3 regions of the Kocuria tytonicola genome follow, and region 2 is predicted to be linked to each of the others. Evidence: riboswitches for the same ligand, from Rfam matches in the RefSeq annotation. Region 2 holds a riboswitch; each other region holds the start of a gene.

What was found. Region 2 has a riboswitch for S-adenosylmethionine ahead of EAE32_RS09510 (MetQ/NlpA family ABC transporter substrate-binding protein). Riboswitches for the same ligand answer to the same signal wherever they lie in the genome.
Region 1: it holds a riboswitch for S-adenosylmethionine, as region 2 does, so the genes downstream of both, EAE32_RS09915 (methylenetetrahydrofolate reductase) here and EAE32_RS09510 (MetQ/NlpA family ABC transporter substrate-binding protein) in region 2, are expected to answer to the same signal.
Region 3: it holds a riboswitch for S-adenosylmethionine, as region 2 does, so the genes downstream of both, EAE32_RS08555 (hypothetical protein) here and EAE32_RS09510 (MetQ/NlpA family ABC transporter substrate-binding protein) in region 2, are expected to answer to the same signal.

The regions. Positions count from the first base shown of each region.
Region 1 is NZ_RDEX01000003.1:11,593-17,433, forward strand. Features, by position in the region: gene metE (5-methyltetrahydropteroyltriglutamate--homocysteine S-methyltransferase) at 1-1,488, opposite strand, end outside; gene EAE32_RS09915 (methylenetetrahydrofolate reductase) at 1,679-2,674, opposite strand; SAM riboswitch class IV at 2,720-2,836, opposite strand; gene EAE32_RS09920 (hypothetical protein) at 2,908-3,225, opposite strand; gene EAE32_RS09925 (fructosamine kinase family protein) at 3,517-4,386, shown strand; gene EAE32_RS09930 (MarR family winged helix-turn-helix transcriptional regulator) at 4,585-5,154, shown strand; gene EAE32_RS09935 (polyprenyl synthetase family protein) at 5,151-5,841, shown strand, end outside.
Region 2 is NZ_RDEX01000002.1:285,500-291,340, forward strand. Features, by position in the region: gene EAE32_RS09495 (solute symporter family protein) at 1-982, shown strand, start outside; gene EAE32_RS09500 (GlsB/YeaQ/YmgE family stress response membrane protein) at 1,148-1,411, shown strand; gene dxr (1-deoxy-D-xylulose-5-phosphate reductoisomerase) at 1,540-2,802, shown strand; SAM riboswitch class IV at 2,853-2,967, shown strand; gene EAE32_RS09510 (MetQ/NlpA family ABC transporter substrate-binding protein) at 3,054-3,944, shown strand; gene EAE32_RS09515 (methionine ABC transporter ATP-binding protein) at 3,941-4,993, shown strand; gene EAE32_RS09520 (methionine ABC transporter permease) at 4,993-5,649, shown strand.
Region 3 is NZ_RDEX01000002.1:63,690-69,530, forward strand. Features, by position in the region: gene EAE32_RS08550 (GMC family oxidoreductase) at 1-1,332, shown strand, start outside; gene EAE32_RS08555 (hypothetical protein) at 1,431-1,727, opposite strand; SAM riboswitch class IV at 1,749-1,890, opposite strand; gene EAE32_RS08560 (glycosyltransferase family 4 protein) at 1,991-3,154, opposite strand; gene EAE32_RS08565 (cell division protein PerM) at 3,271-5,193, shown strand; gene EAE32_RS08570 (hypothetical protein) at 5,234-5,841, opposite strand, start outside.

The DNA of each region.
Region 1 (5,841 bases), on a different contig from region 2:
CCGGGCGATCTCCTCGCGGATCGCCTCCGTGTAGGCGCCCTCGTCCAGGCGCCCCGCTCGGTGGGCGGCGCGGGTTGCGCGGATCTCGGCCGTCTGTGGGAAGGAGCCGATGGTCGTGGTGGGCAGCGGGGGCAGGTCCAGCCGCGCGTGCTGGGCCGCCCGGCGCTCCTCCGACGCCGCCCGCACCCGGTCCTCGGGCCGCACCGCAGCCGTGCGCTCGCGGACCTCCGCCCGGTGGGTGGCCGGGTGCGCGGCACGGGCGGCGCGGATCTCGGCGTCCTCGGCCAGGGGCTCCGCGATCGCGTCCCACCCGTGGGCCACGCCGCGGGCCAGGTCCGCCACCTCGGTGACCTTCTGGTCCGCGAACGCCACCCAGCGGCGCACCTCGGGGTCCAGCCCGGTCTCGCGGGCGGCGTCGTGCGGGACGTGCAGCAGCGGCGTCGCCGTGCCCACAGCCACCGGCCCGTGCGCCGCGGCGCGCAACCGGTCCAGGGTGTCCACGGCGCGGGCCAGGTCCGTGCGCCACACGGTGCGCCCGCCCACGACGCCGCCCACCACCGCACGTCCGCCCCACGCCTCGAGCGCGGCGGCCGAGGGCACGTCCCCGCGGTCGAGGTCCACGGCCAGGGCGTCCGCGTCCGTCCGGGCGAGGGCGAGCAGCGCGTCCTCCCCGGCCTCCCCGTAGCCCACGGTCACGAGCACCGCGGGCCGGTGCACGGGGTGGGTGAGCCGGGCGTAGGCGGCTTCAAGGGCCGTGACGATCTCCGCGCGGTCCACGGCCCAGCCGTCCGCGGCGAGCGCGGGCTCGTCCAGCTGCACCCACTGCACGCCAGCAGCCGCGAGCTCCGAGAGGATCGTGAGGTAGTGGCCCACCACGTCGTCGAGCCGGGCCAGCGGGTCGGCCGGGGCGTCGTCGGTGGTCTCGGGGCGGGACAGCAGCAGCAGCGTCACCGGGCCCACGAGCACGGGGCGGGTCCTGGTCCCGGTACGGCGCAGGGTGTCCCGGTAGCGGGACACGAGGCTCTCGGGGTGCGCGCTGAGGGGTGTGTCCGGCCCGATCTCGGGAACGTAGTAGTGGTAGTTCGTGTCGAACCACTTGGTCATCTCCAGCGGCTCCAGGTGGTCCGTGCCCCGGGACAGGGTGGTCACCAGCTCGATGCCGCGCGCGGTGTCCGGGGCGGCGGCACGGAAGCCGTCCGCGGCGAAGCGGGCCGGCACCGCACCCAGGGCGAGGGCGGTGTCCAGCACGTGGTCCACGGCGAAGCCCTCGCCGGGCACGGCGGCGTCGTCGGTCAGACCGAGCTGGGTGAGCCGCGTCGTCGTGCGCTCCCGCAGCTGCGCGAGGGTGTCCAGGACGGTGCTCGCGGGGTGCTCCCGCGGGTCCTTCCAGTAGGCCTCCAGGGCCCGTTTGAGATCGCGGTCCGGGCCGATCCGGGGATAGCCCAGGACGGTGGCGGTGGGGAACGCGGGGGTGTGCTGGGTGGTCATGGGAACTCCTTCGTCAGGGGTGTCAGGGGTTGTCTGGGGTGGAAGAGGGTGTGCGGAACCGCGCTCGCGGGCGGGTGCGCTCGCGAAACGGGTGGTGGGGTGTCTGAATGTCCGAGTGCCTGGGGGCCTGGGGGCCTGGGGGCGCGGCGCGCGGGTCCCCGGTTGGCTGCCGCCGGGGCTACGCCGCGGGCTACACCGCGGGACTGCGGCCGCGGTACTCCCGGGCGGCGTCCCGGACGCGCAGGTGCTCCAGGATGGTGAGTGCTGCCTCGGGCCGGTTGAACGTGTAGAGGTGGAACCCGGCGCAGCCCAGGTCCAGGAGGTCGTCGATGAGCGAGAGCGTGGCCGCGATGCCGCGGTGGCGCATGTCCTCGGGGGAGTCCGCGGCGAGGAAGTCCGTGAGGCGCCGCGGCACGGAGACGCCGGTGATCTCGGTCATCCGCCGCAGCCGCCGGGGGTCCGTGAGGGGCATCAGCCCGGCCACCACGGGGATGTGGATGCCCTCGGAGCGGGCCCGCTCCAGGAACCGGGCGTAGTCCTCGGGCTCGTAGAGCACCTGGGTGATCCCGTAGTCCGCGCCGGCCTCCTGCTTGTCCCACAGGGACGCGAGGTCCGCCTCGAAGTCACGCCCCCGCGCGGGTGAGGGGTAGCAGGCCACGGACACGGACAGCGGCCGGGTCCCGGGGCGGAACCCGTCCCCGAAACGACGCCGCTCCACGTCCCGCACGAGCCGCACGAGGTCCGAGGCGCGGTTCAATCCGCCCGGAGGGGTCACCCACTCGGCGCCGCCCAGCGGCGGGTCCCCGCGCAGGGCGAGGAGGTCGCGGACGCCGTCGTCCAGCAGCTGCTCCACGGCGCTCTCCAGGCCCGCGCGATCGGTGCCGCCGCACGTGAAGTGGGCCATGACCGGGGTGTTCGTGGTGCGGCGCAGGTGCCGCAGCGCCTCACGGGTGACGCCGGGGGCACCCGAGTGGCCGTGCGTGACGGAGAAGAAGTCCGGGCCGGCCTGGGCCATGGCGTCGATGCTGCGCCACACGGTGTTCGGGTCCGCGGTGGGACGTGGCGGGAACACCTCGAACGAGACGAGCGTGGAGCGGCGGGGCCGGCGCACGAGCCAGGACGTGCCCGTGGGAGGCTCCACCGGGTGGACGGGGGCGGTGCGGGCTGCTGCCAACGGTGCGGGCATACGAGAAAACCTCCGGCGGTAGGACGCCGGAGGTGTGAGATCCGAGCGCCGTACTTGCCGATCACGCGGTTGCGCGACGGCCGGATCGTCATCTGGGGCACCCCACTACAGCAGGAGGGTTGCCGTCCGGCCAGCCAGAGCTTTGCGCCGGAACTCATGATCCTTGATGTGCGAGCGACGGTAGCACGGGCCGCTGGTCTGTCAAAAGTCCGGGCGGCGGAGCGCCTTCGGCCTCAGCGGGGCGGATGCGCCGCCGAGCTGCCGCTGCGCGGGGCGTCCTCGGCGGCTGGTGCGGCCGAGGGGGCCTCCGGATCGAGCGGGTCCTCCGGGTAGCGGTCCTGGTGGAAGAGCCGCACCAGGGACAGCGTCACGGCGGTCAGGGTGAGGGAACCCGCCAGCAGCACCAGGAAGAAGGGCAGGACCGGGTACCTCACGGCCCAGTCGCTGGAGAAGTAGGAGCCGGCGTAGCCCACCGCGCCCAGGACACCGAGAACGGCGGCCAGGGCGTAGAGGAAGGTTTCGGGGCGGTGACGGTGCAGGAAGGGGGCCATGATGTCCTCGCAGCGGGTCAGCGCGGAACGGGTGTCACGAACGTGCGCCGACGCGTCCGGGTGCGCGGGCGCCGTCGTGCAATGGCGTGGGGCAGTGATGACGACATGCTAGCAACGCGGCGCATCGTGCCTGGTGAGGCGGGGGTCACGACGCGGCGGTGCGGCACCGTTGTCCATGCACACGCATGCCGTTGACGGGGGGCGGGACGCTGCGACGCGCCCCACCGCGACGGCTCTCCGAGACCTCCGCCGGCCCGTGCGCCTGTCGGAGCGCGGTGCTAGACAGGAGTCATGTCACACCTGGACCAGCTCCCCCGGGAGCTCGTGAGCGATCTTCACGTCCGCGCCGCCCACCCGCTCAGCGGCGGGGACAGTGCCAACGCCTTCCGCCTGGAGACCCCGGCGGGTCCTCTGTTCGCCAAGACCATGCCGCACGCCGCCGAGGGGGTCCTGCCGGTCGAGGCCGCGGGGCTGGAGGCGCTGCGCGCGGTGTGCCCCGAGGAGGTGCGGGTCCCGCGCGTGCGCCACGTGAGCGAGGACGCGCTCGTGCTGGAGTGGATCGACGAGGCCTCGGGCGGCCGTGACGCCGCCACGGAACGCAGCTTCGGCACCGGGCTGGCCCTGATCCACCGGGCCCGCGCGCCGCACGTGGGGTGGCTCTCCCCGGACCTCCCCGAGCGCATTGGATCGGCGCCCGTGGACCTCACCCCCACCGACGACTGGGCGGACTTCCTGCTGCGGCGCCGCATCGAGCCGCTGCTGCGCGAGGCGGTCGATGCCGGGAACCTGGACCCCGCGGCGTCGGGCCTGCTGGCGAGCCTCGCTCCGCGGGCCGCCGAGCTCGCGGGGCCGCCCGAGCCCCCGAGCCTGGTGCACGGAGACCTCTGGGCCGGGAACCGGGTGGTGGACCGCGCGGGCGCGAACTGGCTCATCGACCCCTCGGCGTTCTACGGCCACCGGGAGTACGACCTCGCCATGATGCAGCTCTTCGGCGGCTTCGGGCGGGACTGCTTTGCCGCCTACGACGAGACCTACCCCCTCGCCGACGGCTGGCACCAGCGTGTGCCGTGGTACCAGCTGCCGCCGCTGCTGATCCACGCCATCCGCTTCGGCGGGGGCTACGGCGGCTCCGTGATGAGGGCGCTGCGCCGGCTGGGCTGAGCGGCGGCGACGGCGCAGGCGCCCCGGCCGTCAGGTGCCGGACGTGCCGTGGAAACCGGTGGGGCCACCCTCCGGACATGCGCGGGTGCGCCGCCGGAGGTGGCACGCCGGACTGGGTGCACGGGGTTGGACAGCGTTCGCCCGTGTACCGCATGATGCTTACTAGATGATCTAACCATCGTGGACTCGAGGTGCGGCATGGACAGCAGCGGCGCGGAGCTCGTCAACGCCGGGCCCCACTCGCGTGCGCTGCGGCGGGTGATCACCCTGAACCAGGAGATCGGTTTCCAGGTGCGCCGCACCATGGGGCTGCGGGACACCGACTACACGGCCATGGCCCTGCTGCTGCGCCGCCCCATGGGCCCCACGGAGCTGGCCCGCGCGCTGCACATCACCACGGCCTCCGCCACTGCCATGGTGGACCGGCTGGTCCGCGCCGGGCACGTGGTCCGCGAGCCGCACGAGGAGGACCGCCGCCGCATGACGGTGCGTGCCGTGGACCGTTCCAGGGCGGAGGTGGCCGCCCACGTGGCCCCCATGGTGGCGATGGTCGAGGAGCAGCTCGCAGCCCTGGACGAGTCCGGCAGGCAGGCCGTCCTGCAGTTCCTCACGGGGACCGCGGCGCGCATGGAGGCCCACCTGGACGAGCTGCGGGAGCGCCCGGCGGAGAAGCCCGCTGAGACCCCCGCAGCTGGGCCCGCCGGTGCCATGGACACGGCGGCGCCCAGGCCGGGCGGGCGGCTCGGTGGCACCGGGGGGAGCCCGTGAGCGCGCCCGGACCGGACCCCTCCGCGATCCTCGCCGCTCCCCGCCCGTCCCGGGTGCGGGACACGTCCCCCGCGGCCTCCCTGCCGGTGGACGACGCCGCCTGGGTCCGGTTCCGCACCGCCGTCCAGCACGAGCTGGACGAGTTCTTCGCCGCCCCGGGCAACCGTGTTCCCGCCAGCCCGGGGTTCCCCGTGCTGTGGGAACGGGTGCGCGGGCAGCTGGCCGGCGGCAAGCTCATCCGGCCCCGCCTCACGCACATTGCCTGGTCCGCGTTCGCCGCCGCCGGTTCCGCCGGAGCAGCCGCACCTGGCCGCGCCGGCACACCGGCGCCCGGCCCGTCCGGAGCACCCGCCTCCGTTCCCGCGGGAGCACCCGCCTCTGTTCCTCCGGGGGCACCAGCGGCCGGCCCCGAAGGGTCCCCCGCGCACGAGCTGCCGGACCCGCAGTGCGTGCGGCTGGCGGCGTCGTTCGAGATGCTGCACGCCGCCCTGCTGGTGCACGACGACGTGGTGGACCGCGACTGGCGGCGACGCGGCCGGCCCACGGTGGGGGAGCTGTTCCGCCGGGACGCCGCCGCAGCGGGGGCACCTGAGCACGAGGCCGAGCACGCGGGGGAGTCCGCGGCGATCCTCGCCGGGGACCTGCTGCTCGCGGGCGCGCTGCGGCTGGCGACCACGTGCACCACCC
Region 2 (5,841 bases):
CGTGTGGATCCTGGCCATGTTCGGCTTCAACTTCTCCTCGATCCTCGGCGCGGCGGTGGAGACCAACAACAACCCCGCCATGCTCGAGCCCGGCCTGAAGTACGGCGTGAGCGAGATCTCCAAGCTGGACTTCATCTCCCTGGGCCTCGCCCTCGTGCTCGGTGCCGCCGGCCTGCCCCACGTGCTGATGCGCTTCTACACGGTGCCCACCGCCAAGGAGGCCCGCAAGTCCGTGGTCTGGGCGATCTCGCTGATCGGCCTGTTCTACCTCTTCACCCTGGTGCTCGGCTTCGGCGCGGCGGCGCTGATCGGCTCGGACCGGATCAAGTCGGCGCCGGGCGGGGTGAACTCCGCAGCACCGCTGCTGGCCTACGAGCTGGGCGGATCGGTGCTCATGGGGCTCATCGCGGCCGTGGCGTTCGCCACGATCCTCGCGGTGGTCGCGGGACTGGCCATCACGGCGTCGGCCTCCTTCGCGCACGACATCTACACGTCGGTGATCAAGAAGGGGAACTCGGATCCCCGCCGGGAGCTGCGCGTGGCCAAGACCACGGTGGTGGTCATCGGTCTGATCTCGATCGCGGGTGGCATCGGCGCGCAGGGGCAGAACGTGGCGTTCCTCGTGGCCCTCGCCTTTGCGGTGGCCGCCTCCGCCAACCTGCCCACCATCCTCTACTCCCTGTACTGGAAGCGGTTCACCACGCGAGGGGCCGTGTGGTCCATGTACGGCGGGCTGATCCTCTCCGTGGTGCTGATCGTCTTCTCCCCGGTCATGTCCGGTGCGGAGACGTCCATGATCCCCACCGCGGACTTCGCCGTCTACCCGCTGTCCAACCCGGGCATCATCTCCATCCCGGCCTCGTTCCTGCTGGGCTTCCTGGGCTCCGTCACGGAGCGCCGCAAGGAGGATCCGTACAAGCAGTCCGAGATGGAGGTGCGCTCGCTCACGGGTGTGGGCGCGGAGAAGCCCGTGGCCCACTGATCGCGGGGGAGGGCGGTTTCTGTGAGCCACATCTCCTACCCGACGGTAAGGCCTATAGTCCTGCTATCTGGTAGTACACTGAACGGCAGTTCGCTGACCAGAGCGAGGCTCGCCCCGTCATGTGGGCAACCGCATGCGCGAGCAACGACAACTTGAGGTGGAGAAATGGGCATTATTAGCTGGATCATCCTCGGTCTGATCGCTGGCGCCCTCGCCAAGCTGATCCTGCCGGGCAAGCAGGGTGGCGGGATCATCGTGACCATCATCCTGGGCGTCGTGGGCGCGTTCCTCGGCGGCTGGCTGGGCAGCTTCATTCCGGGCCTGCACGCCGGGATCGACAAGATCAGCATCGGCACCATCATCACGTCCGTGGTCGGCGCACTCATCGTGCTGCTGGTCTACGGCTTCGTGACCGGGCGTCGTCGCTGAACGACCCACAGGCCCTGAGGGGCCTTCGCGCAAGGGCGTCACCTCCGAGGTGGCGCCCTTGTCGCATCTGCGGAGCCGGGCCCACACCGCGTCCGGGCCATACTGGTCCCATGAACAGCGCACCCGCCATGACCCCGGACCTCGACCGCGCCACCCGGGACGCCCCCCGCAGTCTGGTGATCCTGGGCTCCACCGGCTCCATCGGCACGCAGGCGCTGGACGTCGTCGCCTCGGCGGCACGGCTCGCCCGGCCCGTCACGGACGCGGAGCACCCGCCCTTCCGGGTGCTCGCCCTCGCGGCCGGTGCCGGCAACCTGGAGCTGCTCGCGCGCCAGGCCGTGGACTTCGCGGTGGCGGCCGTGGGCACGAGTGGCACGGCGGACGACGCCGCCCGGCTGCGTGAGCTGCTCGCGGCACGGACGCGGGCGGCGTCGTCGGCGGCGCTTCCCGAGGTGTTCCACGGTCCCGAGGCGGCCACGCGGATCGCCGAGTGGAACGGGACGGACGTGGTGCTCAACGGGATCACCGGCAGCATCGGTCTGGCTCCCACGCTCGCGGCTCTCACGGCGGGGCACCGCGTGGCGCTGGCCAACAAGGAGTCGCTGATCGCCGGGGGGCCGCTCGTGAAACGCGCGGCCGAGGCCACGGGCCTCGCCGACGCGCTGATCCCGGTGGACTCCGAGCACTCGGCCATTGCCCAGACCCTGCGCTCCGGCACGGCGGGGGAGGTGGCACGTCTGGTGCTGACCGCGTCCGGCGGCCCGTTCCGCGGGATGAACCGCGCGCAGCTCGCGGACGTCACCCCCGCGCAGGCCCTCAAGCACCCCACATGGGACATGGGAGTCATGGTGACCACCAACTCCGCCACGATGGTCAACAAGGCGCTCGAGGTCCTGGAGGCGTCCCTGCTCTTCGACGTGGACCTGGAGCGCATCGACGTGACCGTGCACCCGCAGTCCGTGGTGCACTCCATGGTGCAGTTCGTGGACGGCTCCACGATCGCGCAGGCCTCCCCGCCGGACATGCGGCTTCCCCTGGCGCTCGGCGTCGGCTGGCCCCACCGCGTGACCGGCGCGGCGGTGCCGTGCGACTGGAGCACCGCCGCGCAGTGGACGTTCGAGCCCCTGGACGCCGAGGCCTTTCCCGCGGTGGAGCTCATGAAGCGCGCGGGGTCTCTGGGCGGGACCTGGCCCGCGGTGTTCAACGCGGCGAACGAGGAGGCCGTGCACGCGTTCCACCGCGGGGAGCTGGGCTTCACGGGGATCGTGGACCTCGTGGAGCGCGTGGTGGGAGACCACGACGGGGTGCGGGAGCCCACGCTGGAGGATGTCCTCGAGGCTGAGCGGTGGGCCCGGGCCCACGCGGGCGAGCGAATCTCCCGCGGCCGCTGAGGCACGGGCGGTGCCGGTGGTGCCGCAGTCCCGTGCTAGGCTCGTGGGCGGATGACGAGATCCGGCGCGTAGCTCTGGCTGGCCGGACGGCAACCCTCTCCCGTAGCGGGGTGCCCCAGATGACCATCCGGCCGCGGTTCGAAAAGATCACGGCAAGTGCGGTTTCTCTTCGAATGGCACGTGTCTGATCATTGCCCTCATCCAGGCGGGACCCTTCGCTCCGCGCGACCGGACCCCGACCCTGGAAAGGCATGATCGTGCGAACCAAACGACTGCTCCCCGTAGTACTGGCCACCACCCTGGGCCTGACCCTCACCGCGTGCGGTGGCGGCTCCGAGAACACGGACCCGGCCGCGGACGGCAAGATCACCATCGGCATCGTGGGCTCGACCCCCGTGCAGGATGCGCTCAAGGACGTGGCGGCGCAGCACGACGTCACGGTCGAGTACGTGGACTTCAGCGACTACAGCCAGCCGAACCCCGCACTGAAGAGCGGGGACATCGACATGAACTGGTTCCAGCACATCGCGTACCTCGCGGACTACAACAACAGCTCCGGGGACACCATCACGCCCGTGGGCTCCACGTCGATCTTCCCGCTGGGGCTGTACTCCAAGACCGCGAAGTCCGTGGGGGACCTCAAGCAGGGTGACGAGATCGCCGTGCCCAACGACTCCATCAACCTCTCGCGCTCCCTGAACCTGCTGAAGCAGCAGGGGCTGGTGTCCTTCACCAAGGACACGATCGCGCCCACGGAGCAGGACCTCGACGCCGAGAAGTCCAAGGTCAAGGTCCGCCCGGTCTCCGCCGAGCAGACCGTGCTGTCCATGGACTCGGTGGCCGGTTCCGTGGTCAACAACGACTTCCTGGACCGCGCGAACCTCGACCCGAAGAACGCGCTCGCGCAGGACGACCCCACCGCCGACAGCGCCAAGGTCTACGACAACCTCTTCGCCGCGACCCAGGCGAACGCGGACAACGAGACGCTGAAGAAGGTGGCGAGCTTCTACTACGACTCCACGGTCCAGGAGGCCGAGAAGAAGGAGACCAAGGGCACCGCCGTTCCCACCAAGGTGGACCAGCAGGAGCTCAAGGACCTGCTCGCGCGGTACTCGCAGGACCTCAAGGAGCAGAGCAAGTGAGCCCAGCCGACACGGCGAGCACCCTGGTCAGCTTCCGGGACGTCAGCAAGGTCTTCGAGACGGGGAACCGACGCCGCAGGCGCACGGTCACCGCCGTCGAGTCCGTGGACCTGGACATCCGCAGGGGCGAGATCTTCGCGGTCATCGGCTACTCCGGGGCCGGCAAGTCCACGCTCGTGCGCCTCATCAACGGCCTCGAGCCCGTGACCTCCGGTTTCCTCGAGGTTGCCGGGCGGCGCGTGGACGGCCGGTCGGAGACCCAGCTGGCACCCGTCCGCCGGGACATCGGCATGATCTTCCAGCAGTTCAACCTGTTCACCTCGCGCACGGTGGCGGGCAACGTGGAGTACCCGCTCAAGCGTGCCGGGTGGAGCGCGGAGAACCGGAAGGCCCGCGTGGCGGAGCTGCTGGAGTTCGTGGGCCTCACCGAGCGCGCCGGGAACTACCCCGAGCAGCTCTCGGGCGGGCAGAAGCAGCGCGTGGGCGTCGCCCGGGCGCTCGCCACGAGCCCCGAGCTGCTGCTCGCGGACGAGTCCACCTCCGCCCTGGACCCGGAGACCACCCAGGAGGTGCTGGGCCTGCTGCGCCGGGTCAACCGTGAACTGGGGATCACCATCGTGCTCATCACCCACGAGATGGACGTGGTGCGCGCCGTCGCGGACCGAGTGGCCGTGATGGACGGCGGGCGCGTCGTCGAGGTGGGGAGCACCGCGGAGATCTTCGCGCACCCCAAGGCGGAGACCACCCGCAAGTTCGTGTCCTCGGTGATGCGCACCGTGCCGCGGGAGGACGAGCTCGCCACGCTGCGCCGTGATCACCCGGGGCGCCTGGTGCTCGTGGACGTCTCGGACCAGAACCGGATCGGGGAGGTGCTCTCGGCGGCCGCGCGTGACGGTCTGCGCTTCGAGATCGCCTTCGGAGGCATCTCCATCCTGCAGTCGCACACGTTCGGGACGCTCACGCTGTCCCTCGACGGTCCCGAGGATGCCGTGACCCGGGCCGTCGACGCCCTGCGAACGGTCACCACGGTCCAGGAGGTGTCCGCATGATGGACTGGTCGACTCTCGGCCCGCAGCTGCTGAGCGCAACCGGGCAGACGCTGTACATGGTCACCGTGACCCTGGTCCTCGCCGGGCTGATCGGCCTGGCGGTGGGCGTGGGTCTGTACGTGACCCGGCGGGGCAACATCCTGCAGAACGTGGTGGTGTACACCATCCTGAACGTGGTGGTGAACTTCGTCCGTCCCATTCCGTTCATCATCCTGCTGGCCGCTCTCGGACGGGTGACCGAGGGGGTGGTGGGCACCCGCCTGGGGCCCAACGCCGCGATCTTCGCCATGACCATCGGCGCCACCTTCGCGGTGGCCCGGATCGTGGAGCAGAACCTCATGACCGTGGATCCGGGTGTGGTGGAGGCCGCGCGCTCCATGGGGGTGTCGCGCTGGAAGATCATCACCACAGTGATCCTGGCCGAGGCCCTCGGGCCGCTGGTGCTCGGCTACACCTTCCTGGTCATCGGCATCACGGACATGTCCGCGATGGCGGGCGCGATCGGTGCCGGTGGGCTGGGCGACTTCGCCCTGCGCCTGGGCTACCAGCGCTTCAACGACGAGGTCACCTGGGCCGCGGTGATCGTGATCATCGTGCTGGTGCAGCTCGTGCAGTTCTTCGGCAACTGGCTCGCGCGCCGCATCATGCGCCGCTGACGCGGCCGGGGCCGTAGCGCTCCCGCGTCCGCCGCACCACGCCGCCCCCGTTCGCGCCTCCCGCGCGGCCGGGGGCGGCGTCGTCCCCGCTGCCCGGTGCCCCGGCGAGGCACGCGTGGGAGGTTCGACGGGTCGCAGCCGTGGGGCACAATGGAGGCTGCACCACACGGGGCGCGCGTCACGGGCCCCGCA
Region 3 (5,841 bases), 220 kb from region 2:
GCCAAGGTGCTGGGCGGCTGCTCGTCCCACAACTCCTGCATCGCGTTCTGGGCACCGAGCGAGGACCTGGACGAGTGGGAGTCCAAGCACGGGGCGCAGGGCTGGAACTCCGAGCTGGCGTTCCGGCTCTACCAGAAGCTGGAGAACAACGAGGACCCGGGCGCCCACCACGGCCACGACGGCCCCGTTCGGCTGCGCACCGTGCCCCCGGCGGACCCGAGCGGCGTCGCCCTGCTGGAGGCGGCCGAACAGGCAGGCATCCCCCGCGCGGACTTCAACACCGGCAAGACCGTGACGCAGGGCGCGAGCTTCTTCCAGATCAGCGCCCGCGAGGACGGCACGCGGTCCTCCTCCTCCGTGAGCTACCTGCACCCCGCCCAGGACCGTGAGAACCTCACGATTCTCACGGGCACCCAGGTCAAGCGGGTGCTCTTCGACGAGGACCGCCGCGCCACCGGCGTGGAGGTCACGGACAACGCGTTCGGCAAGGCGCACGTGATCTCCGCCCGCCGCGAGGTGGTCGTCTCCGCCGGTGCGATCGACACCCCCAAGCTGCTCATGCTCTCCGGCATCGGCCCCGCCGAGCACCTCTCCGAGGTGGGCGTGGACGTGCTCGTGGACTCCCCGGGCGTCGGCTCGCACCTGCAGGACCACCCGGAGGCGGTGATCCAGTGGGAGGCGAAGCAGCCCATGGTGGAGGACTCCACCCAGTGGTGGGAGATCGGCGTGTTCGACCAGGTGGACGAGGGCCTGGACCGCCCGGACCTGATGATGCACTACGGCAGCGTGAACTTCGACATGCACACCTACCGCCAGGGCTATCCCACGGCGGACAACGCGTTCTGCCTGACCCCGAACGTGACCCACGCCCGCTCGCGCGGCACCGTGCGGCTGCGCACGCGTGACTTCCGGGACAAGCCCCGTGTGGATCCCCGCTACTTCACGGATCCCGAGGGCTACGACATGCGCATCATGACGGCGGGCATCCGCCGCGCGCGGGAGATCGTGGCGCAGCAGGGCATGTCCGAGTGGGCCGGCAGGGAGCTGTTCCCCGGGGAGGACGTGCAGAGCGACGAGGAGATCGCGGACTACATCCGCCGCACCCACAACACCGTGTACCACCCGGCGGGCTCGTGCCGCATGGGTCCGGTGGAGGACGCGGACTCGCCCCTGGACCCCCAGCTGCGGGTCAAGGGGGTGAGGGGGCTGCGCGTCGCGGACGCCTCCGTGATGCCGGAGCTAGTGACCGTGAACCCCAACATCACCGTCTACATGATCGGTGAGCGGGCCGCGGAGCTGATCGCGGCGGACCACGGGGCCGGGCAGCAGTAGCCCTCGACCCGGCCAACGACGACGCCCGGCGCCGTGAGGTGCCGGGCGTCGTCGTGCTCCGGACCGGTCTGCCCCGGTGCCGGGGAGCGCCGAGGCGCTCAGGCGGAGAGCGGCTCCAGCTTGTAGAAGGACATCCCGCCGGTGACGCCGGAGGCCCCGGGGACCAGGAGCCTGCGGTACTTGGCGCACCACTGGCCCCTTCCGCGGGTGTGCTGCGCGGCCGCGGCAACCGCACGGACGTCGTCCGTGGCGTACTGGTGCTGCTGGCCGTCGGGCTCCGTGAGCGACACGAGGTGGTGCGCGGTGTCCGCGTGGACGGTGACGTCCACCCACTGCTCGCGGGAGTCGGGGCTCGTCCGCTGGGTGGACGGGGGTCGCTGTGCTGTGCTGTTCATCTTCCGGGGCCTCTGGTTGTTTCTGGTCGCTTGCCGGAGTCACACGTGTGAATCGGCCACTTCGTCATCCAAACCACCCCTGAACCGAGGGTTGGCGTGCGCCGAGTTGGAGCTCGGGTGAGCGCGCGGGCCAGTGGCCCGTGCGCAGGCGCATCTCGTGAAGGTGGTTCGAGCCTAGTCAGCGCTGCCCGGTGCGAGCCAGGGAGCGGCCGGGAATGTCATCAAAACTTAACCAACGGAGCCTCGTGGCCCGGGCCGTCCGGTCAGCGGGCGCCCAGCCCCGTCCGCCGTGCCCCGTTCGTGCGGGAGTTCACGCGGGCCGCTCGCCCGTAGTGCTCCACGAGCTGGTCGCACACGGCGTCCCACGTGCGGGTCTGCACCGTCCGGTGGGCCGTGCGCGCGAACGCGAGACGCTTGGCGTCGTCGCCCACGAGGTCCCGCACCCGATCCCGCAGGGCCTCGGTGTCCCCGGGGCGGTAGAGCCAGCCGTTGCGGGAGGAGTCCACGAGGTCCAGCGGGCCGCCGCGGCCCACGGCGACCACGGGGACCGCGCAGGCCATGGCCTCCTGGATGGTCTGGCAGAACGTCTCGTGCTCGCCGGGGTGGACGAACACGTCCAGGGAGGCCATGACCGTGGCCAGCTCGGTGCCGGAGAGGAACCCCTCGAAGTGGGCGTGGGGGAGCAGCGCACGCAGCGACTCCTTCTGGGGGCCGGAGCCCACCACCACGAGCTGGGTGTCCGGCAGGGAGTCCAGGACCACGAGGTCCGCCACCTGCTTCTCCGGAGCGAGCCGCCCCACGTACCCGACGATCCGCCGGCCGCCGCCCACCCGATCGCGCCACGCGTCGTCGCGCCGGTCCGGGCTGAAGCGGACGGTGTCCACGCCGCGGCGCCACGTGTGGACCCGCTGCACCCCGTGCTCGTGCAGGGAGGCGATGGACGCCGTGGAGGGGGCCAGGGTGAGGGTGGCGCTGTTGTGCATGGTGCGCACGTGGGACCACATGCTCTTCTCCAGGAGCGCGGCGCCGTAGCGCGCGGCGTAGCCGGGGACGTCCGTCTGGTAGACGGCCACGCACGGCAGACCCAGGCCCTTGGCGGCCTGGATGGCCTGCCAGCCCAGGATGAAGGGGGAGGCCACGTGGACCACGTCCGGCGCGAAGCGCGCCAGGATGCGCTGCATCCGGTTCACGGTGCAGCTTGCGACGCGCACCTCCGGGTACCCGGCGAGCGGGAGGGAGGGAATACGCTCCACACGCACGCCGTCCACGTGGTCCACGGAGCCCAGGAAGAGGGTCTTCTCGTAGGAAGGAGCGATCACCATGGCCTCGTGGCCGTGGTCGCGCAGGTGTTCCAGGACGCGGATCACGGAGTGGGTGACGCCGTTGACGTGGGGGAGGAACTGTTCTGCCACCAGTGCGATTCTCACGCCTCCACCCTGGCGTCCGTGCCCCACCGCGGCGTCACGCACCGGTGTCCTGCGGGTGAAGTCCGGACGAACAGCGCTGCGGGCCGCGGCCGCCCGGACGTGGAAAGATGAGCGTGATGAAACTTCCCTCAGTGCCCGGTGCGATCACGGGCGTACGCGACCGATGGCGAGCGCGCGGCTCCTCCGCCGCGGACGGTTCCGCCCCAGACGACCGGCGGGAACCCGGACGGCTCCCCCCGGGCGGCGCACCAGGCTCCAGTACGGGGGATTTCGGCAGGGGGGACGACGGCGCACGGGGCGCCGGGGCGCGACGCTCCGTCACGCAGCCCGCCACCGCGACGTCTCCCGCCGCGAAGCCCCCCGCGGTGCAGCGCGACGACGCGGGGCTGCCCATGCCCCTGGCCCTGCAGGGCGTCGTCGAGATGCTCGCGGTGGGTCTGGTGGGCCTGCTGCTCGGCGCTCTGCTGCTGGGCGCGGTCTGGGTGGCCGGGGGCTTCGCGACGCTCGGCGCCGGCGGCAGCCTCCGGCTGGCCGGGCTCGGCTGGCTGCTTGCGCACGGCACGCCCCTGGACGTGCGGGCCGCCGAGGGGTTGCCCCTGGACGGCGGTGGCACCGTCACCCTGGTGCCGCTCGGTCTCACGCTGATCCCGTTTGCGCTCGCCGTGGTCGCCGGGCGGCGGATCGCGCGGGCCTGCTGGCGCGGGCAGTTCCTCGTGCCGTTCTGCGCGGGCATGGTGGCGTACGCGCTCCTCGCCGCGGTGGTGGCACTGGTCTCCCGCACGGACCAGGTGTCCGTGGACCTGCTCTCCGCGGCACTGTGCTCCCTGCTGCCCGTGGGCCTGGGGGCACTCGTGGGCGGCTGGAGCGTCTCGCGCTCGCTGGCAGCGGTCCTCGGGACGGATGCCGCCTCCTGGCTGCAGCGCACGAGCCAGTACTCGCGCTGGGCGGGCTCCTACGTGTGGGCCGTGATCCGCGCGGGATCCCTCGCGGCCGCCGCGGCCGTGGCGGGAGGTGCGCTGCTGCTCGTCGTGGCGCTCGCGGGGAACTGGGGCGGCATCGTGACCGTGTACCAGGATCTCGGCACGGGGACCGCGGGGGACACTGCGCTCACCGCCCTGCAGTTCGGCTTCCTCCCCAACATGGTGCTCTGGGCCCTCGCGTGGGCCTCCGGCGCCGGCTTCGCGGTGGGGTCCGGGACCCTCACGTCGCCGTTCCAGACCACAATGGGCCCGCTGCCGCAGTTCCCCGCCCTCGCGGCTCTGCCCGCCGGTGACCCGTGGACCTTCGCGCCCGCCGTTCTCGCGCTGCCCGTGCTCGCCGGGCTGCTCGCGGGCTGGTGGTTCTGCCGCGAGGGGGAGAACCACCTGGACGACTGGATGGCCATCCGCCTGCCCCTGCGCTGGTTCACGTTCCTGCTCTCCACCCTTCTCACCGTGGTGTTCATCGCCGCGGTCGGCTCCGGCATCGTCGCGGTGCTGACGTGGCTGTCCCACGGCTCGCTCGGCATCGGCCGGCTCACGGACATCGGTCCCCACGCCGGGGAGGTGTTCCTGTGGCTGGGCGCCGAACTCGCCGTGGGTGCGGCGGTGGGCTACCTCGTGGGGCCGTGGCTCGAGCGCGAGGGCTACCGCTCCCACACGTGGCAGGACTCCGACGACGACGCCGCGCCGCCCGTGGCCGCGCACGCCGCCGGTGGGCGCACGTCCCGGGAGGAGACGGCGCCCGCTGCCGTCCGCGTGGAGCCGTCGCGCTCGCCCGGGGCGGGTGCCGCCGCAGGAGAGCTCTCCGCACCGGAGCCGACCCGCGCGAGCCGTGGCGCCGAGACCTCCGGGTCCGCCAGGACCGGAGGGGTCAGGCCCCTCTCCGTTGGCCCGCGGGGTTCCGGCTCCACGCGGCTGACGCGTCCCGCTGCCGAAGAGCCGGGCACGGGGCACGGGCTCTCCCGGCGGGAGGAGGCCAGGCGACGTCGTGCGGAGCGGCGCTCCGCGAAGCGCAAGGCGGCGCGGCTGGCGGCGCTGGACCGCGAGAACGAGCGCTGAGCGACGGCGGCCCGGGGCGGGTGGCGTCCGCCCGGCCAGTTCAGCGCGAGGGCGTGGTGCTCCCGCTGGGGGATGCCGAGGCGGGAGCGGACGCCCCCGTGGAGGCTGCTCGGGAGGGGCTCGCACTGCCGGTTCCGGACGGGCTCTCGCTGCCGGAGGCACCGGGGGAGGCACTCGAGGACTCCGCGGCCGTGGGGTCCGCGGAGGGGCCGCCGGTCTCCAGGGGCCGCCCGCCCACTTGGTTGAAGACGTTGTCGTTGAGCTGCTGCTGGCAGTGCTGCTGGGATGCGAGGGTCAGTGCGCCGTTGGTGCACTCCTGGTAGGCCTGCGTGGCGGGCCACACGAGCAGACGGCTGGCCCCGCCCAGGGTGTTGAGGCTGCCCCACAGGACGGCGATCACCCCGAGGGCGATGACGAGGCCCCGTGACGTGGCCCCGCGGGCGCGGACGAGGGCCACGATGCCCATGACCACCCCGGCCACGGCCAGGGCGACGCCCAGCCACGTGGCGAGCACGTCCCTGTTCACGAGGGCGGAGGCCAGGACCGCGAGACCGGCGGCCACGGCGGCGAACCGGACCCGGGCGGCGTCGTTCCCGCCGCGGGGGTGGGAGGGCTTCCCGGAGCGCGGGGCGCCGGGCGTCGGATCGT